Regions from separate parts of the Sphingomonas alpina genome, predicted to be linked through region 2. Evidence: riboswitches for the same ligand, from Rfam matches in the RefSeq annotation. Region 2 holds a riboswitch; the other holds the start of a gene.

Region 1 (3,799 bases), 2.4 Mb from region 2:
GCGCGCTCGATCAACCTGACGCTGGCGCAGCGCACCGGTCCGATCGTGCCGCTGATTGCGGAGACCGGCGGGCAGAATGCGATGATCGTCGACAGCTCGGCTTTGTCCGAGCAGGTCACGCGCGACGTGGTGCAGTCCGCCTTCCAAAGCGCCGGCCAGCGCTGCTCGGCGCTGCGCGTGCTGTATCTGCAGGATGATATCGCCGACGGCGTGCTGGAGATGATCTCGGGTGCGATGCGCGCGCTGACTATTGGCGACCCGCGCAAATTGTCGACCGATGTCGGCCCGGTGATCGATGCGGCGGCGCGCGCATCGTTGCAGAAGCATAGCAACGAATTGAGTGGCGCAGTTGTTTGCCGGCTGGATCTGCCGGTCGGGCAGGGCAATTTCGTCGCTCCTGCCGCGTTCAGCATCCCCGCGATCTCGGCCCTGTCACAGGAGCATTTCGGCCCGCTGCTCCATGTCGTGCGCTTCGCTGCCGAAAATCTGGATGCGGTGATCGATGCGATCAACGCGACTGGTTTCGGCCTTACGCTTGGCGTGCACAGCCGCATCGATACGACGATCGAGCGCATCGTCGCCCGTGCCCGGGTCGGCAATATCTACGTTAATCGCAATCAGATCGGCGCGGTGGTTGGCAGCCAGCCGTTCGGCGGCGAAGGCCTGTCGGGAACGGGGCCCAAGGCCGGCGGGCCACATTATCTCGCGCGGTTCGCGACCGAGCGGACGCTGTGCGTCGATACGACGGCGGCCGGGGGAAATGCGACCTTGCTGGCGAGCTAAAGCGTGATGGGCTGAAGGGGCGCCTCATCCCGCCGTTCGTTTCGAACGGAGGGCAGGTTCGTTCTGCCGCAATCCGATCTGGCCCTCATCATCGACGATACCATATTCCTCAGCCCCTTTCTTGAAGGGGAGGGCTATCAATCATGGCTCATGAACCTGGTATCAGAGCGCGGCAATAATTCCGCCGATCGCCGCCCATAGCAGGATCGAAATGATGGCGGCGACCACGAGGCCGGCGCCGGGGGCCATGGTCCGTCCCACATCCTGGGGCGGCTGAGGTGGCAAATGCTTCAATTCAAACGTTCTCACGACCAGTTCCTTCAAGGAAATGAGCTGCGAATGGCTCCTTATCCCCTTCCTTTCCTGCAAATTTACTAACGTGGATCGCGGCACTTGGTTGCACATCGGTGACGAGCCGCGTAGGGGCCGCGTCGTGACGGGTTCCCGGAGACGGGAAGCAAAAGGGAAGTTCGGTGCGCGGGCGAGAGGCCGCCAATCCGACGCTGTTCCCGCAACTGTAACCGGCGAGCTGGTGCTCCACATACGCCACTGGGCCGATCGGGCCTGGGAAGGCGGAGCATCACGCGAAGACCCGGAAGTCAGGAGACCTGCCCGACACGGTCGATCCACTGCGCGGGCGGGAGTTCCGGTGCGGACGAGGGCAAACCCCGATGGGGCACCTTTGAGCGAACGACATGGAATCGGGCCGTTGGCCGGATGTCGTTCCTGACACCCGGTACCCGGCCCCATGCAAAGGGGCATACCATGTTCGAATACCGTAAGATTTTGCTGACCGGCGCAGTGCTGTTCACTGCGACACCGGTCATGGCGCAAGACACCACGCCGAGCGATGATGGGATCGCGATCGCCGATGCGAAGAGCGAAGAGATCGTCGTCACCGCGACCGGCGTGGCGCAGCCGATCGATCAGGTCGGCCAGGCCGTCACGGTCATCACGCGCGCCGACATCGAGCGTCGTCAGACCGTCAGCGTCTCCGACCTGCTGGCCACCACACCGGGCGTCACTGTGTCGCGCAATGGCGGCATTGGAACCGTCACCGCGGTGCGGATCCGCGGCGCCGAGGACGCGCAGACGCTGACCATCATTGACGGCGTTCGCGTCAACGATCCTTCATCGCCCGCCGGCGCGTTCGATTTCGGCAATCTCTTTGCCGGATCGATCGACCGGATTGAGGTCCTGCGCGGGCCGAACTCCGTGCCTTGGGGTAGCCAGGCGATCGGCGGGGTCGTCAACATCATCACCGCAAGGCCGACCGAGGGGCTGCAGGCACGCGCCAATGCCGAGTATGGCTATGCCGACAGTGTCAGCGCCAATGCCGCGATTTCGGGCAAGAGCGGTATTTTCTCGGGCTCGCTGACCGGCGGTTACGTCCGCACCGACGGCATTTCGGTCGCGGCCAATGGCAACGAGCGTGACGGCTATCGCCAATATGGCGCGACAGCACGAGTCGGTGTCGAATTCACCCCCGGCATCGGCCTCGACCTGCGCGGCTATTATGCGAACAGCCGTACCGATCTCGACGGCTTCCCTGCGCCGAACTACACCTTGGCCGACACCAATGAATATTCCACCGCGCGGGAGCTCTATGGCTATGCCGGCGTGCATGTGAACCTGCTCGACGATCGGTTGAAGAACCGCATCGCCTTCACCATCGCCGATGTCGATCGTGACAATTACGATCCGGCGTTCGGCACCAAGCCGTCCTTTATCGGACGCGGCCGCACGGAGCGCTACGAATATCAGGGCGATTTCCGCGTCATCGACCAAGTACGCGTCGTCGCCGGGGCAGAGCATGAGAATAGCCGCTACGCCGATGCCTCCACGCGCTACAGCACCGGGGTCACAAGCTTTTACGGCGAATTGATCGTCACTCCCGTACGGCAGCTGACAATCACTGGCGGCGTGCGCAACGACGACCACAAGGCCTATGGCAACCGGACCACGTTCGGCGCGAGCGCTGCGCTGGCGCTCGATACCGGCACGACGCTGCGCGCGAGCTATGGCGAGGGCTTCAAGGCGCCGACGCTGTACCAGCTCTACGGCCCTTATGGTACGCCTGGCCCGGCCACTCCCGGCGTTCCGGCGCGCGATGCGCTGCGGCCTGAAACGGCCCGCAACTATGATGTGGGCGTGGAGCAATCCTTCCTGTCGGGCGCGGCGCGCGTCGGCGTGACCTATTTCAACCGCGATACGAAGAACCAGATCGATTTCGATCTCGGCACCTTCACCTACCAGAATATTGCTCGCACGCGGGCCGAAGGCGTCGAGTTCGAACTCGCGCTGCGGCCGGTCGACGCGCTGACCTTCACGGCAAACTACAGCTATATCGACAGCGAGAACCGCTCGCCGGGCAGCAATTTCGGCAAGGACCTTGCCCGCCGCCCGCATCAGACGGTCAGCGCTTCGATCGACTATCGCTTCCCGTTCGGCCTGTCGGCGGGCGCGACGGTCAGCCATGTCGGCGACAGCTATGACGATGCCGGGAACTTCAGCCGGCTCGACGGCTATGTTCTGGCCGGCCTTCGCGCCTCGATCGCGGTCGCCGACCGCTTCGAAATCTATGGCCGCGTCGATAATCTGTTCGACGAAAAATATGAGGTCGTGCGTGGCTACGGCACCTATGGTCGCGCGGCCTATGGCGGCGTGCGGGTGAAGTTCGACTGATGAAGGCGCTCCTGCCGCTCGCGCTGTTGCTCGCCGGGTGCTCTGCGCCGTTGCGCGACGGTGCGGGCGGCGGGTCACAAGGGGGGATCGTTTCGACCAATCCATGTGCCGATGCGATCCTGATCGAGCTGGTCGATCCGGCGCGGATTACCGCGATCAGCCAATATTCGCACAATCCGGCGGCAAGTTCGATCGCCGCCGATGTGGCGCGCCGTTACCCGTCTACGGCAGGGACGGCGGAAGAAGTCATCGCGCTGCACCCCGCGCTGGTGCTGACCAGCAGCTTCACGCCGCTCGCCACGCGCGCGGCGTATGAGCGGGCCGGGCTGAA
Region 2 (3,799 bases):
TTGACATGACTGGATAATTTACGCGTCCTGCGCGACCGCTGTTCCGGCATGAACAGCGGTCGGCTCACCCCTGTTAATGCGCTTTCCCACCCCTGTTCCTGTGCGTTCCCACCCCTGTTATTGCTAACAGGGGTGCGAGCTCTCAACGCATTGGTAACAAACCGGAAATTGACACTCAAAGTCCAACTTAACAGGGGTGGCTTTTTTTATTCCGGAGAACAGCGGAAAATCGGATCTGGCGATGGCCGCGACTCCCCTCGCGCCGGCCACCCGATCGACTGGTTCGGCGCGGAGTGACAGGTCGGCGTCAGGCGGCGTCCCGCGCCGATGCGTTGCGCGGCCGGGCGAGCGCCGAGCCGTTCGCATCGAACAGATAGAGATGTTCGGGCGGCAGGGTGACGGTGATGACCGAGCCGGTCGCCGGCCGTTCGGCAAGCGCGCAGGTCAGCGGTTCTTCCAGTCCGGCGAGATCGAGATAGCCGAAATGAGCGCTGCCCAGCGATTCGACGAAGCGCACGATCGTGTCGACCTGGTTGATCTCGCCGTCGCGCATGAAATGTTCAGGCCGGATGCCAAGCGTCATTGCCGCCCCGGGCGCCAGGCGGCTCGCATTGATGTTGGTGCGGATCTCCGCGCCCCCAGCCAGCCGGACCAACCGCGCCGCTGGCCGTATTGGATATCAGGGTCGCGGGCAGCAGGTTCATCTTCGGTGACCCGATGAAACCGGCGACGAAGATCGTGTCGGGATGGGCATAGAGTTCGGCGGGCGTGCCGACCTGTTCGACCCGGCCGGCGGACAGCACGACGATGCGGTCGGCCAGCGTCATCGCCTCGACTTGGTCGTGCGTGACATAGATCATCGTCGTGCCGAGCGTCTTGTGCAGCCCGGCAAATTCGTAACGCATCCGCACACGCAGCGCCGCATCGAGATTGGACAGCGGCTCGTCGAACAGGAACACCTGCGGCTTGCGCACGATCGCGCGGCCGATCGCGACGCGCTGGCGCTGCCCGCCGGACAATTGCTTCGGCTTGCGGTCGAGCAGATGACCGATGTCGAGCGTCGCTGCTGCCGCCTCGACCGCCGCGTCGATCTCCGCCCGGGGCAGGCGCTGCAGCTTCAGCCCGAAGGCCAGATTCTCGCGCACGCTCATATGCGGATAAAGCGCATAGGATTGGAACACCATGGCAATGCCGCGATCGGCTGGCGCGATGTCGTTGACCGTCCGGCCACCGATCGACACCTCGCCGCGCGTCAGTTCCTCAAGGCCTGCAATGACCCGCAACAGGGTCGATTTGCCGCAGCCCGACGGGCCGACGAACACGATGAACTCGCCGTCCGCGATTTCCAGATTCACGTCGCGCAGCACCTCGGTCGTCCCGAAGGATTTCGAGGCTTGCATCAGCCGTACGTCCGCCATCAACCTCTCCCGCCGACGCTGATCGCCGGTCGCAGGGGCTTCAAGTAACCGGTTACAATGCGATGCGCCATACCACGCCGGTGGTAACGATTGGCGAACTGGTATAACAATATAAAGATATCTTTATATCTTACTTGACGCCGCAGTCATTCGCTGGGATGCTGCGGCGTCGAGGTTCTTCGCGGACATGTCGTTCGTGGAGCTAAGACGGGAAGCCGGTGCGGCCGTGGAGCGATCCAGGGACAATGCCGGCGCTGCCCCCGCAACTGTAAGCGGCGAGCGGCGGCCATCAAGTGTCACTGGCGGCGTCAAGCCACCGGGAAGGCCAGGCCGACGTGATGACCCGCGAGCCAGGAGACCTGCCTCGCCCGGCGCTTCCTCCCCGATACGGGGAGGGGGGCTTGATAACGTCCACCGGCGGGGTGTCCGGGCTGGTCGCTTGCATGTCGTGGCCAGGCCCCGGTTCGGGTGGTCCGGGCGCATGTGCCTGTGTCCGTGCCTGGCGCTTCGCCCTTCATCGGGTATGAAGATCATGACCGTCACGATTGCCACATTGGGTTTCCCGCGCATTGGCCCGCGCCGCGAACTGAAATTCGCGCTTGAACGCTTTTGGTCCGGCAAGTCGAGCGAAGCCGAACTGCTCGATTCCGCTGCCGGCCTGCGCACCGCGGCCTGGGCACGGCAGCGTTCGCTCGGCACCGACTGGCTGCCGTCCAACGATTTCTCGCTCTACGATCATGTGCTCGACACCAGCGTCATGCTCGGGGCGATCCCGGAACGCTATGCCGCCGCCGAAGGCACCGCTGACCTGGCGACCTATTTCGCCATGGCGCGTGGGTCGACCGGCGACGATGCGGGTTGCAGCCATGCCCATGGAGCGGGCGAGACCGCGCAGGAAATGACCAAATGGTTCGACACCAATTATCACTATATGGTGCCCGAGCTGGTTGCGGGACAGCGCCTCTCGCTCACGACGGCCAAGGCGGTCGACGATTATCGCGAAGCCAGGGCGCAGGGGTTCGAGACGCGCCCGGTGCTGCTCGGCCCGGTCACCTGGCTGTCGCTGGCCAAGACGCGTGACGTCGACGCGTTCGACTTTCTCGACCAGGTCGTCGGCCTGTACAGCGCCGTGCTCAGCCAGCTCGCCGCGGCCGGCGCTGAATGGGTGCAGATCGATGAGCCCTGTCTGGTGCTCGACCTCAGCGATCGTCAGCGCGACGCGCTGACTCGCGCCTATGACCGACTGTCGCGCTGCGGCGTGAAGCTGATGCTGACAACCTATTTCGGCGGCCTGGAGGATAATCTGTCCTTCGCCACGTCGCTGCCGGTCGCCGGCCTGCATGTCGATTTGGTGCGTGCACCGGAACAGCTCGGTGCCGTGCTCGCCGCGGCGCCGGAAAGCCTGTTGCTCTCGCTCGGGGTGATCGACGGGCGCAACATCTGGCGCGCCGACCTGACGGCATTGCTCGACCGGCTTGAGCCGATCGCTGCAACCCGCGACCTGATCCTCGCGCCGTCCTGCTCGCTGCTCCACACGCCGATCGACCTGGCGCTGGAAACCGGCATCGATGCGGAAATCGCGCAGTGGCTGGCCTTTGCGGTGCAGAAGATCGAGGAACTCAGCGTTCTGAAGGGTGCGCTCAACCAGGGGCGCGACAGCGTCGCAGCACCGCTCGCTGCATCGGCACAGGCCGCGGCCAATCGCCGCACCTCGCCGCGTATCCATGACGCGGCGGTCGCGGCACGGATCGCGGCGGTGACGCCGGACATGCAGCAGCGCCGCTCGGGCCATGCCATCCGCCAGGCCGAGCAGCAGGCCGCGCTTGGTCTGCCGTTGTTCCCGACCACGACGATCGGTTCCTTCCCGCAGACTCCCGAAGTGCGTCAGGCGCGTTCGCAGCACGGCAAGGGCCTGATCGACGATGCGGCCTATGAAGGTTTCCTGCGTGAGGAAACCGAACGCGCGATCCGCTGGCAGGAAGAAGTCGGCCTCGACATGCTCGTGCACGGTGAGTTCGAGCGTAACGACATGGTGCAGTATTTCGGTGAGCAACTGGCCGGCTTCGTCTTCACGCGCCAGGGTTGGGTGCAGAGCTATGGCTCGCGCTGCGTGCGGCCGCCGATCCTGTTCGGTGACGTGTCGCGGCCAAAGGCGATGACGGTCGAATGGTGGCGCTACGCGCAGGATCTCACCGTGCGGCCGATGAAGGGCATGCTGACCGGCCCGGTCACCATCCTCAACTGGTCGTTCGTGCGTGACGATCAGCCGCGCAGCGCCAGCTGCCGGCAGATCGCGCTGGCGATCCGCGACGAAGTGACCGATCTCGAAGCGGCCGGCGCCAAGGCGATCCAGATCGACGAAGCGGCGCTGCGCGAAGGGC

Evidence for each region. A riboswitch is a leader RNA that binds a small molecule or an ion and turns the genes downstream of it on or off. The one in region 2 is predicted to bind cobalamin.
Region 1: linked by a shared signal. The riboswitch ahead of H3Z74_RS13775 (TonB-dependent receptor plug domain-containing protein) and the one ahead of metE (5-methyltetrahydropteroyltriglutamate--homocysteine S-methyltransferase) in region 2 are both predicted to bind cobalamin.

What each region holds. Positions count from the first base shown of each region.
Region 1 covers NZ_CP061038.1:2,983,397-2,987,195, reverse strand. Annotated here, with positions in the region: gene putA (bifunctional proline dehydrogenase/L-glutamate gamma-semialdehyde dehydrogenase PutA) at 1-783, shown strand, start outside; gene H3Z74_RS13780 (hypothetical protein) at 946-1,092, opposite strand; cobalamin riboswitch at 1,205-1,413, shown strand; gene H3Z74_RS13775 (TonB-dependent receptor plug domain-containing protein) at 1,549-3,468, shown strand; gene H3Z74_RS13770 (ABC transporter substrate-binding protein) at 3,468-3,799, shown strand, end outside.
Region 2 covers NZ_CP061038.1:157,149-160,947, forward strand. Annotated here, with positions in the region: gene H3Z74_RS00660 (TOBE domain-containing protein) at 308-583, opposite strand; gene H3Z74_RS00665 (ABC transporter ATP-binding protein) at 561-1,418, opposite strand; cobalamin riboswitch at 1,575-1,799, shown strand; gene metE (5-methyltetrahydropteroyltriglutamate--homocysteine S-methyltransferase) at 1,951-3,799, shown strand, end outside.